4 regions of the Afipia dichlorophenoxyacetatis genome follow, and region 4 is predicted to be linked to each of the others. Evidence: riboswitches for the same ligand, from Rfam matches in the RefSeq annotation. Region 4 holds a riboswitch; each other region holds the start of a gene.

Region 1 (2,971 bases), 2.9 Mb from region 4:
CGAGATTCATTCAGGGTTCACGACGCTGCGTTCATCGCTGCCGGTCAACCTGAAGGGCCACTTCCCCGGTTTCAAGATCTGGTCCCGCGCCCAAGCCGACATCGACCGGATTTGCGCGATTTGGAGCGACTGCCTGGAAAAATCCGGCGGACCATTCCTGTTTGGCCATCGCACGATGGCGGATGCCATGTATGCGCCGGTCGTGACGCGGTTCATGACGTACGATGTGCAGCTCCAGCCTGTTCTCGCAAGCTATGCAAAGCGGATCATGAGCCTTCCGGAAATGCAGGAATGGATTGCGGCCGCGAAGCTCGAACCTGCGGATATCGAAGAGCTGGAGGTTGAATATTAGGCGCACTTTGCGTGCAAATGCCTGCTCGCTAGCCAAACACCTTGCGTGTTCTCGGTGCGCAGCGAGCGACTTCTGGGATGCCAGAGGCTTTTCGACGCATCAATTTTCAATCGCGCCGTGTCGCATTGGGAATCTCATACGGGATTCAGCGACATCCACCGCTGCGCAAAACTTCCGCACACGTCGTCCATTGTCGAAGCCCGCAATGGCGCGGAATTCGCATGATCGATAGCAGAAGCAAACGAGTCGACGATGAGGTCGCTCACTGCGGCCTCGCCGGATATCGCTTTGCCTGAAAGGACAGCGTGGAGGTTGCAATGAACAAGCACGATCCGGTGATGAAGTTCTCGCACGTCAAGCCCGAAGACACGGAGTTCAAGGGCGGAGGCCTGCGCGATTTCTTTCTCTATCGCGATCTTGGAATCGCGGACGCAACGGGCGGCCAGGTGATTGCTCATCTCGTGAAAGCGAACATGCCGCCGACGGATGGCACCGGCTGGCATCGCCATGATTGCGATTTCCAGATCGTCATCATGACCAAGGGCTGGGCGAAGTTCATGTATGAAGACAAGCCGACCTTGGTGAAGGCAGGCGATGTCGTGCATCAGCGGCCGGGCATCACGCACTACCTGTTCGATTATTCACCGGACATGGAATATCTGGAGATTGTCAGCCCCGCCGACTTCAAGACGGTGGATATGCCTGCCCCGACCGACACCGTGCCGCCGGTGACGCCATGGCCGGCGGATGCAAAGCCGGACTGACTGTTCACTCGTGCAATCAGCGGCTGCGGCGGCAAGTCTGCTTGCTTATTCAGGCTCCCGGAGATCTCGCCTCCGGGCGGCGTGCGACGCCCAATTGACGTTTCGTTAACGTCTTGGGCAGCCATCCCCGCTGTCCACCGCTCTCCACCGAGAAAATCTGCAACAAGCCATTGACGCGAATCGCGATCTCATACCACATGTAGTCGTCATGGTTCTTCTGGGCACCAACACCCAGAAGCTAAGAGGGAAGCCGGTGCGCTGTCGGATCTTTACGATCTGCAGCAATGCCGGAGCTGCCCCCGCAACTGTAACGGCGAGCATCAGCTCTTATAGTCCACTGGACGACCCATCGGGGTGTATCCGGGAAGGCAGAGCGACGCGACGACCCGGAGCCAGGAGACCTGCCGTGACACCAGAAAACGTCCTCGGGCGGGGTGTCCCGGTGGTCGCCGCTGACGGCTGACATTCGGTCAGCCGCTTTCATGCAGCGTCCCCTCGGCCCAAGCCCCCTAATCCAAGAAGGGGTTTGCCGAATGTCTTTGTCAGTTGAGATTTCCAGTAACGGTCGTCAGGCGCCAGCCATAGCAGCGCGCGCACCGGAGGCGCCGTTTTCCGCGCCGGCGTTTCACGTCATCCGCCGCAATGGCAGCGTGAGCGGATTCGATGCCAGCAAGATCCAGATCGCGGTGACGCGTGCGTTCCTGGCTGTTGAAGGGCAGGCTGCTGCCGCGTCGCGGCGTGTGCACGAAACCGTCGAAGAGATCACCGCGCAGGTGGTGACGGCGCTGACGCGTCGCGTCGATGCCCAGCGCGCCCTGCATATCGAAGATATTCAGGACCAGGTCGAACTGTCGCTGATGCGCGGCGGTCATCACAAGGTGGCGCGTGCTTACGTGCTCTATCGCGAAGAACGCGCCAAGGCGCGTCGTGAATCCGACCCGGAAATCGCCGTATCTGCCGCGCCCACGTTGAATGTGCGCGGCGCTGATGGTGTGCTGCGTCCGCTTGACGAAGAGCGGCTGCGGCGCGTGATTGCGGAAGCGTGTGAAGGCCTTGATGGCGTCTCGGTCGAGCCGGTTCTGGCTGAGGCCCGACGCAATCTCTATGACGGCATGACGCTCGATGAGTTATCGCAGGCACAAGTCATGGCGGCCCGCACGCTGGTCGAGCAGGAGCCGAATTATTCCTACGTCAGCGCGCGCCTATTGCTCGATTCGTTGCGCCGCGAGGCGGTCTCCTTCGTCGAGAAGCGCGAACAGCTTCCCAGCCAGTCGGACATGACGTCGCAATATGCCGATTACTTCCAGACTTACGTGGGCACCGGCATCGTGCACGAACTGCTCGATCCCGAATTGCGCCGTTTCGATCTGGCGCGGCTTGCGGCGGCGCTGAAGCCTGAGCGTGATCTGCAATTCCAGTTCCTCGGCCTGCAGACCCTGTACGATCGCTACTTCCTGCATGTGCGCGGCACACGCATCGAGTTGCCGCAGGCGTTCTTCATGCGTGTGGCGATGGGCCTTGCGCTCCGCGAGATCGATCGTGAAGCGCGCGCCATCGAGTTTTATGATCTTCTGTCGTCGTTCGATTTCATGGCCTCGACCCCGACGCTGTTCAATGCCGGCACGCTGCGGCCGCAATTGTCGTCCTGCTTCCTGACCAGCGTACCGGACGATCTCGACGGCATCTTCAAGTCGATCAAAGATAACGCGCTGCTCGCCAAGTATTCCGGCGGTCTTGGCAATGACTGGACCCGCGTGCGAGGCCTTGGTGCGCATATCAAGGGCACCAATGGCGAATCACAGGGCGTGGTGCCTTTCCTGAAGGTGGCGAACGACACGGCGATCGCCGTCAATCA
Region 2 (2,971 bases), 1.8 Mb from region 4:
TTGGCGCCGAAATAGTTCTTCCAACGGCCGTCGAATGCGGAGACGACAGCTTCACTGCGTGTAAACAGCTGCGTCGAAGCCGTACGGCTTTGCTGATCCGCCGGGAAGGAGAATGTTGGATCCGAGCCCGTGAAGCCGAGAAGAGCTTCGGTGTACCGGCCCGTGAAGTTCAGGGCGAGATTTTCCGAAACATCGACACCGACTTTGGTCGAGAATGTCTTGTTGTCGTAGTTATTGGTGAAGCGCTTCTGGCCGGAGGGCAGCAACTCCAAAGGCGTGACTTGCGCGCCCGCCGTATGGAATTGCTCGACATTGAAGTTGTAACTGACGGGTCCCTGAGAGCCGCTGACGCCGCCGGAACTGTTGATGGTGCCGAAGCTGCCCCCTTCGACCCGCGCTCTGACAGTGGCCGGGCCTTTTCCACTTTTTGTGGTGATCGAGATCACGCCACCGATCGCATCGGAGCCGTACAGGCCGCTTTGCGGGCCGCGCAGAACTTCGATCCGGTCGATGTCACCAGTCAGCAGGTTGCCGAGGTCGAAATTCCCGGTAGGGTTGCTCGGATCGCCGACGTCGATGCCGTCGATGAAAATTTTCGTGTGATTGGAGTTCGTGCCGCGCATGAAGACCGACGTCTGGCCACCAGGACCGCCGTTTTGCACGACGTTGAGGCCGGGCACCGCCTGCAATGCGTCGACAACGGTACGGCGCTGATCGCGCTCGATGTCGGCCGCGGTGATCACTGTGATCGAGCTGGCGATCTGGCTGACTGGTGTCGGTACGGTCGTTGGTGATGTAACAGTGAGCGTCGGAAGCGCGTTTGCGTCCTGCGCAAGGGCAGGGCTCGTTGCCACGGCGCCTGCGACGCACGCGGCGAGCGGAAGTGCAAGCCTTGCCGTGGTGGAAAGATATTTCGAAAGAAGAGTCACGTTGTTGCCCCGTCGATGCCTTGAATCGCGGAGCCGGTGACAACACGCGCAGACACGATAAGGCGCGGCATGCAAACGCTGCCGGATGTCTCGTCGTGACTGAGGACGCGGGCCATTGGCCGAACCTCCGCAACAGTTACGCCAAGTCACCGCTGCGGAACGCCGCTCCTTCGCACGCCCCGTACGAGGGAAGGATGACCGGTACAGGCAGGTCTCCTGGCTCGCGGATCATCGCCGTTGTCCGCCTTCCCAAGCCTCAAGCGAGTGGCCATGGCTCAGTGGCATTGTGGACAACGGCTCACCGCTGACAGTTGCGGGGGCAGCTTCGGAATAGCCGCGAATTGGTGTTTGCGTTATGTTGCGAACAACCGCACGGCGGCACCGAATTCCCTATTCGCCAGCTCACGCTGGCACCTGTGCCGTGGTTGCAATCAAGCTGCCGGAGCCTGCCTTGTCAATGCCACAATGTCCAAGAAACCCAAGGCGTTGGACTTCAGCACAATGAGTTGCAATCCGGTGACATACACAAAGCAGGTGGGATTGTTGCTGCTGGCCGCCGCGCTGGTAGGTTGTACGTGGGCGGGCGGCAATGACGGGCTGTCATACACCGCCGATCGTGGCATCGAGAATCAGCCGTATCCCACCAATTATCGTTCCGAGCTGCTGGCGTTTCTGCGCACCTATCTGAACGATCCGCGTGGCGTAGGCGATGCCGCTATCGCGCAACCGGCCCAGCGCAAGGTGGGCGGACGGCTGCGTTACGTGACCTGCCTGCGCTACAGCATGCGTAAGGCGGATGGCACTTACACGCCTGCGAAGGAGCGCGCGGCGCTCTACATCGATGGCCGGCTCGATCGCATGATCGAGGAGGTCGACGATATTTGCGCGGGGTCGACCTACGCCGCATTTCCGGAGATGGAAAAGCTGACTCCCTGACCTAGTGTCCCGATTCCAAAGTTCGCTGCACCGCGCGGCGAGTTCCGGAGCGAACTTTGGATTTCGAAAGGACACTAGCAGTTTACGATTCTAGTGTGGTGGTTCAGAAGTTCGCCGGAAGGACTCGCAGGGAATATCGGGCGAACTTCTGAACCACCACACTAGTGGTTACGGCGCGCCAGGTGGAACCGGCTGCCGCCACCGGCTGTTACAATTCATGCCGGAATTCACTTTGCTGTTGATCGAACGATTGGCTGTTAGGCGATGGGCCTCGTGCGTCTTGCGGTTGTGATGTTTGCCTGCGAGATTCGCGGTCTCCATGCAGCAGAGGATGCGGCATGACATTGAAGTCGACAGGCCGATTGGTTCTGTGCCTGCTCCTGTGCCTCGGAGTGGGCGTCATTCAATCGATCGTCACACGACCTGAAATCCCGACCTGGTATGCGGAGCTGGCAAAGCCCACCTGGACGCCGCCGCCGATCGCGTTTCCGGTGGTGTGGACTGTTCTCTACATCCTGATGGCCGTCAGCCTGTGGCGGCTATGGGACAGGGCTCCGCCGTCGCGGGCGAGGCTGATCGCCATCGGATGGTTCTTTTTGCAGCTTGGGCTCAACGCCGCCTGGTCGCCGGTGTTCTTTGGCTGGCACGGCATCCAGACGGCGCTCGCGATTATCGTGGCGCTGCTCATCGCCATCGCGATGACGATTCTCTCAAGCTCGCGTGTGGACCACCCCTCGGCGTGGCTGCTGGTGCCGTATCTGATCTGGGTCGGCTATGCGACCACGATCAACGCCGGGGTGGTGGCCATGAACGATTTCAGCTCATGAGAAATGCTGCACGATCGCCTCGGATGCACGCCGCCAGGCGCGAACGTTCTCGACTTCAAGCGGGACCGGCTCGGAAGCCACGCGAACGACGACGAGTTCGCTCGCCGGATCGATAAAGACCCATTGGCCATGGATGCCCACGCAGGCCAGCGTGCGCCGCTTTCTGTCGATTTGGTAGAACTTGCTGCGGTAGGCAGCGTCCGCGAACAGTTCGACGAATTCACCGCGCGACCATGCGGCAGGATCGCCGTTATCGTTGATATCGTCGATCCACCAGCC
Region 3 (2,971 bases), 2.0 Mb from region 4:
ATCAAGGAGTGGTCGTCGCGGCTCTCATCATGCTGGGGCTGCTGCTCATGTTCGCAGAGTTGGTCAAGCGCCTCGAGCCGCAAGTCATATTTCCGATGATACTCTACCTTCTGCTCGTCAACTCGTTCGGATCGTTCGCTGGACGATTCCTCAATCTGACGATGTTCCTGATCGTCATTTCCGCACTGTTTCGGCGACAGAACGTTTCAAGCTACCACGTCGTCTAAACGATAAGAACGCGGTGCGGGGGGCGCGTCCGCTACCTCTTGTCGAAGAGATAGGCTGCTTGCTACGGGCAGTGCGCTGTTGCGGCAATGCCTTTCCATTCCAACGTACCTCTTACGGTGGTGGATTTGGAAGCATAGGCGAGCGCAAGATGTCGCTGCCGTTAACAACGTGCTCTTGATAGGGGACGAAGGCTGTCAACAGTTTCGGGCTTGGGGCAGTGTTGGCTCTTAGGCGACCTCGCGTTAGTTGAAGCCGAGGTTGGCTATTGAGAGCAAAGCAGACCGAGAAGAGCGTAAGCGTTTATAAGGAAATGACGATTGGAGTAATTCTGTAGGGGCGTCTGCTCTGGGTCCCCGCAACCAGATAAGCTGATGATTTTGTCAGTCTTATTGAAAAGCCGCCCGTCGGGGGCGGCTTTTTTCTTGAGCGGTACAATGCGCGACTAGTTGCTCTTCCGGAACGCTGTCAGCGCAGCGAACGCTGCATCAAGGGAACAACATCCGCGTCGGGCTTTACCGAGGTTTGGGCGTGGGTGAAACGACCGGAGAGGATGGGGCGGTCGCGGACGTAGCCTGGCCTTTGCATTCCCATTCAGACAAGAGAACATAGACGTTTCGGCTTACGACGCCGCGGCGTGTACCGATCAAATCGCCAAATGCGTAGACGCCGGTCGAGTTGGACACTGTCTTTTTTACGGCAAGCGACCAGGCTGTCCCGATGACATTGTCACCCTGCCAATCCGGATGAATGTCGTTCGGCGAGGGCTTACTCAGTATGCGTGCGGTATTGTCCTTCGGAGAGCAGTAGGCCGGTGCTGCATCTACGGGAGCTCCGCTCATGCACGTCATAGCAAAGCCGGCAATGCAGGTCAGAAAGACTCTCATCGGGTAATCCCACCAATGCTGATCGCCGCTTGAACGTATTGAAAAGCTGCCCGTTGGGGCGGCTTTTCTTTCAACAAAGCAGCGTACGATTAGTTGCTCTTCCCGAAAGCAGGTTCATCCGGTGTTGAGAACCGCTTTTGTCGTTTCCGCCGACGAAATCTCCAATCATGATTGGTAGAGGAGTACTTGACTCACCGCCGAGCCCAATTCACTGTGGCCGTGGTAGTGCCCGTGAGGGCTATTAAGGGAATTCGGTGCGTCCTCTCTGGACAATGCCGGAGCTGCCCCCGCAACTGTAAGCGGCGAGCCGACGACCATTTAATACCACTGGGATTGGATAATCCTGGGAAGGTGGTCAGAGGCCGCGACCCGCGAGCCAGGAGACCTGCTACCAGCCGTGGTCATGCGCGAATGCGTCGGGCGGGGTGCTCCGAGGTATTGGTTACTCCGTTGGTGTCTGCCGCATTGGGGCGAAAGGCAGAAGGCCGCGGGAAACGTGCGTGACGGTCCAATTGTTCCCCGTCGGGCACAACCGTGTTCAATTCCCAGCTATCTTTTGCGCAGCTCTTTCGCTGCGCGCATTCGCACAAACTGACCTCATCCAGACAGCGTTGGCATATCAGTCCGGCGCTGCCGCTCGGAGTCCTGCTGGCTTCTACGTTAGGGCCGGCATCAGCGCAAAGCCCGCAGGCCATTGGGCCGATTGAGGTCCAAGCACCAACGCTGCCGAATACCGCAACGCGTCCCGGCAAGAAGACAGACGCTGCGGCGAAGAGGTCCAAGCGCGCGGCGCCGCAGGCCGATACGCGAGCAGTTGCTAATCCGGAAAGCTCGCCAACGCCGCTCAATTCCAATGCCGTCGCAGCGAGCGCAAGCCGGCTTGGATTGACGGTGCATGACACTCCCGCGAGCGTGGATGTCGTGAGCCGGCAACAGATGCAGGAACAGGGCTATCGCACGACAACCGAGGCCGCTCAAGGTGCGGTCGGTGTTCTGTCGGGTGACGCAGCCGGTGCGCCCGGCGGCTTCTCCATGCGTGGTTTTTCCTATGGCGAGATAACGGTTCTTTACAACGGAATTTGGATCGGCCCGCAGAGCATCACTTCTCGCGTGATGGACACAGCCAGTCTCGATCAAGTCGAATTCCTCAGAGGGCCGTCCTCGATCATGTCAGGGCTCGCCGCGATCGGCGGAGCCGTAAACTATGTGAGCAACCAGCCAACCTCGGGGCCGATCAAAAGCCAGCTTGATGGCTCGATCGACTCGCTCGGTACCTATCGAACGCATTACGGCTCTGGCGGTAGTACGACCGTGCCGGGGCTTGACTATCGCTTCGACGTCAGTTCGTCGAAGATCAACAGCTTCGTCCAAGGCGACTATCAGCAGCTCAACAATGTTTCTGGCCAGCTGAATTATCAGGTGAACGATTCATTCAAGGTCTTTGGTGCTGTTGAGTACCGCCGCGATGACGGTCATGCCTATTGGGGAACACCGCTGACGACGACGGCTTTTTCGGGGGCGTATTCAACCCACGGAGTCGTAGCAGGATCAGCGATCAATACGTTCGACGGAACGGTCCTTGGTCCCGTCACCATCGACAAGCGTACGACAACGACGAATTACAATGTGGCCGATAATTCCGTTGGAGCGCACGAGGTTTTCGTGCGCGGCGGCTTCGAATGGAATATCACCGACAACGTCACCATCAAGAATCAGGCCTACGAATACAGCGCCAAGCGCTACTGGTATGACAGCGAGACCTACGCCTTCAATACCACGAACTCGGTGATTGACCGTGATCGCTTCTTTGTAACGCACAAGCAGCAGGTCATCGGCGACAATACCGATCTCGTTTGGAA
Region 4 (2,971 bases):
AAGCTCTCGATCACGGCGCCCATCAGCGATGGTTTCATAGCCGCATATTCGCGCGCGCGCACCGTGGCAAAGCGCTTGCCATGCACGATGACCTGCGCGCCGACATCCGTCTCGGGTTTTAGGAGGATCGGGTTCATATCTGTGTGCGGTTCAACGCCAGCGGCCAGTGCTTGCAAGGCCTGCGCCCGGCCGATCTCGCCGCCGTCCACCGTCACAGCCGCATTGTTCGACATGTTTTGTGGCTTGAAGGGGAGCACACGCAACCCGCGGCGCCTTGCAGCGCGCACGAGGCCCGCGACGATGAGCGACTTGCCCACGTCCGAACCCGCTCCTTGGATCATCAATGCGCGCGCCATCGAACCGTCTTCAGAATTCGACGCCCGGCTGGGCCTTGATGCCGGACCGGAAGGGATGTTTGACCAGCGTCATCTCGGTGACGAGGTCGGCAATCTCGATCAACTCGTCTTTGGCGTTGCGCCCGGTGAGAACGACATGCGTCATCGGTGGCTTCGAGGTTTTCAGGAAGTCGACGACTTCGGAAATCTCGAGATAGTCGTAGCGGAGAGCGATGTTGATCTCATCAAGCACGACCATGCGTAAGTTTGGATCGAGGATCAGTTGCTTCGCTTTCTCCCAGCCCGCTCTTGCTGCGGCGATATCGCGTTCGCGGTCCTGCGTTTCCCAGGTGAAGCCTTCGCCCATCGCATGAAACTGGCAGAGATCGCTGAAATGGCCGGTGAGCAGGCGGCGCTCGCCTGTGTCCCAGGCTCCCTTGATGAACTGCACCACCGCGCAGGGAAAGCCATGCGCGACACAGCGCACGATCATTCCGAAGGCGGAGGATGATTTTCCCTTTCCCGCGCCGGTATGAACGATGATCAGTCCTTTCTCGCCACTCTTGGTTGCCATGATCTTGTCGCGGGCAACCTTGATCTTCGCCATTTTCTCGGCGTGGCGGGTATCGACAGCGGTTTTGGAGGCGGCGTCCTCGTTCGCAGCGGCATCTTGTTCAGACATATCTGAGGTGGTCCTTCGGCTTGACAAGTTGCGGGCATCGGCAAATGGTGCACCTGCGTTGGTTCCTGTCCTACGACAGGCGAAGAGGGAATGCGATAGGGCTCAAATCGGAAGATTTGGGTTCGAAAACAGCCGCCCCCGCGACCGTGACCGGAGAGATGCCCAAAGCCACTGCCCCAAACGGGGGTGGGAAGGTGGGGATCGAAGGATAAAATCCTGCTCCGCAAGCCGGGAGACCTGCCAACGCAACGTTTGAGACCGGCGGACGGGGTGTTCCGCGACGGGGAAGCGAGCCTTCCTTCGGGTGGATTCGCGCTCCTCATCGCCCTCCCGCTGTCTATCCTTGGAAGGGGCGATGACCGTCATACTTCACGTCTGTATTACCTGCCGGGCCGGCCAGACGGTCGGCGAGGGCGAGATCTCGCCCGGCAAGCGCCTGCATGCAGCGATCCTCGACGCCGGTGTACCCGAAGGCGTGAGCGTGGTTCCGGTCGAATGCCTGTCCGCGTGCAGCCAGGGTTGCTCGGTTGCGCTTAGCGCACCAGGGCGTTGGTCTTACGTCTATGGCCGCCTGTCGGATGCCAATGCGCGCGATGTGATCGCCGGCGCATCGGCCTATGCAGCCGCGCCCGACGGCCTCGTGCCGTGGCGCAGCCGCCCGGAAATTTTCCGCAAACAATCGCTCGCTCGTATTCCCCCCATTGCGCCTGTGCCGGAGGCCGCCGAATGAATTCGCTCGCAAAAGTCCCTGTCACCGTCGTCACCGGCTTTCTCGGCTCGGGCAAGACCACGCTGATCCGCCATTTGATCACCAATGCCAACGGCAAGAAGCTCGCAGTGCTCGTCAATGAGTTCGGCAGCGAGGGCGTCGATGGCGAGATTTTGAAATCCTGCGCTGATGCCAATTGCCCGGAAGAAAACATCGTCGAACTTGCGAATGGCTGCATCTGCTGCACGGTTGCCGATGATTTCATTCCGGCGATGGAGCAATTGCTCGCGCGCCCCGTGAGGCCCGATCATATCCTGATTGAGACGTCGGGCTTGGCGCTGCCGAAGCCGCTGCTCAAGGCGTTCGACTGGCCGGAAATCCGGTCACGGATCACTGTCGACGGCGTGATTGCGCTTGCTGATGCGGAAGCGGTGGCGGCGGGCCGCTTTGCGCCGGATCCGGTCGCTGTGGAAGCGCAGCGCGCAGCCGACGACAATCTTGATCACGAAACGCCGCTCTCGGAAGTGTTTGAAGACCAGATCGCTTGCGCCGATATCGTGCTGCTCACCAAGGCCGATCTGGCAGGCTCGGCAGGGCTTGAAGCGGCGAAGGCAGCGATCGAAGCCGAGATGCCGCGCCGCGTCCCGATGCTGCCGGTCGTCGACGGTGCCGTTGACCTGCGCGTGATCCTCGGCCTCGAAGCAGCCGCAGAGGACGATCTTGCCGCGCGCCCTTCGCATCATGACGGCGAGGATGAGCACGAGCACAATGACTTCGCGTCCGTCGTCATCGATCTCCCGGAGGTCGCCGACATCGACGCGCTGGTCGCATCGATCCAGCGGCTGGCGCGCGAACAGAACGTGCTGCGCGCCAAGGGCTACCTCGCCGTTGAAGGCAAGCCGATGCGTTTGCTGCTGCAATCGGTCGGAGAGCGGGTGCGCCATCAGTTCGATCAGCCCTGGGGTGCGCGTCCGCGGCAGTCGAAACTGGTTGTGATCGGCGAGCACGGCGATATCGACGAAGCTGCAATCAAGGTAGGACTTGGTCTTGAGGGATCCGGCATCTGATGCACGTCGTCTTTCGCGAGAGCCGCGGGCTTGAGGAGACCGCGACGCCAAGAGACATCGGCCAGGATCCGGCCGATCTCGTGGTACTCTCGTTTTCCGACAGTGATCTTGCGGCATTCGCGTCGGGCTGGCGACGCGGGCAGGCCAGCCTGCCGTCGCTGAGGCTCGCAAATCTGGC

Evidence for each region. Region 4 has a riboswitch for cobalamin ahead of ACZ5C3_RS15995 (DUF1636 family protein). Riboswitches for the same ligand answer to the same signal wherever they lie in the genome.
Region 1: linked by a shared signal. The riboswitch ahead of ACZ5C3_RS02245 (ribonucleoside-diphosphate reductase subunit alpha) and the one ahead of ACZ5C3_RS15995 (DUF1636 family protein) in region 4 are both predicted to bind cobalamin.
Region 2: linked by a shared signal. The riboswitch ahead of ACZ5C3_RS07480 (TonB-dependent receptor plug domain-containing protein) and the one ahead of ACZ5C3_RS15995 (DUF1636 family protein) in region 4 are both predicted to bind cobalamin.
Region 3: linked by a shared signal. The riboswitch ahead of ACZ5C3_RS25370 (TonB-dependent receptor) and the one ahead of ACZ5C3_RS15995 (DUF1636 family protein) in region 4 are both predicted to bind cobalamin.

What each region holds. Positions count from the first base shown of each region.
Region 1 covers NZ_AP029250.1:479,414-482,384, forward strand. Annotated here, with positions in the region: gene ACZ5C3_RS02235 (glutathione S-transferase family protein) at 1-352, shown strand, start outside; gene ACZ5C3_RS02240 (cupin domain-containing protein) at 670-1,116, shown strand; cobalamin riboswitch at 1,309-1,539, shown strand; gene ACZ5C3_RS02245 (ribonucleoside-diphosphate reductase subunit alpha) at 1,650-2,971, shown strand, end outside.
Region 2 covers NZ_AP029250.1:1,614,779-1,617,749, forward strand. Annotated here, with positions in the region: gene ACZ5C3_RS07480 (TonB-dependent receptor plug domain-containing protein) at 1-929, opposite strand, end outside; cobalamin riboswitch at 1,119-1,362, opposite strand; gene ACZ5C3_RS07485 (hypothetical protein) at 1,395-1,865, shown strand; gene ACZ5C3_RS07490 (TspO/MBR family protein) at 2,204-2,692, shown strand; gene ACZ5C3_RS07495 (serine hydrolase domain-containing protein) at 2,687-2,971, opposite strand, start outside.
Region 3 covers NZ_AP029250.1:5,411,654-5,414,624, reverse strand. Annotated here, with positions in the region: gene ACZ5C3_RS25380 (VpsF family polysaccharide biosynthesis protein) at 1-227, shown strand, start outside; gene ACZ5C3_RS25375 (hypothetical protein) at 741-1,112, opposite strand; cobalamin riboswitch at 1,319-1,519, shown strand; gene ACZ5C3_RS25370 (TonB-dependent receptor) at 1,647-2,971, shown strand, end outside.
Region 4 covers NZ_AP029250.1:3,390,645-3,393,615, reverse strand. Annotated here, with positions in the region: gene ACZ5C3_RS16005 (cobyric acid synthase) at 1-356, opposite strand, end outside; gene cobO (cob(I)yrinic acid a,c-diamide adenosyltransferase) at 367-1,017, opposite strand; cobalamin riboswitch at 1,060-1,276, shown strand; gene ACZ5C3_RS15995 (DUF1636 family protein) at 1,373-1,747, shown strand; gene cobW (cobalamin biosynthesis protein CobW) at 1,744-2,793, shown strand; gene cobN (cobaltochelatase subunit CobN) at 2,793-2,971, shown strand, end outside.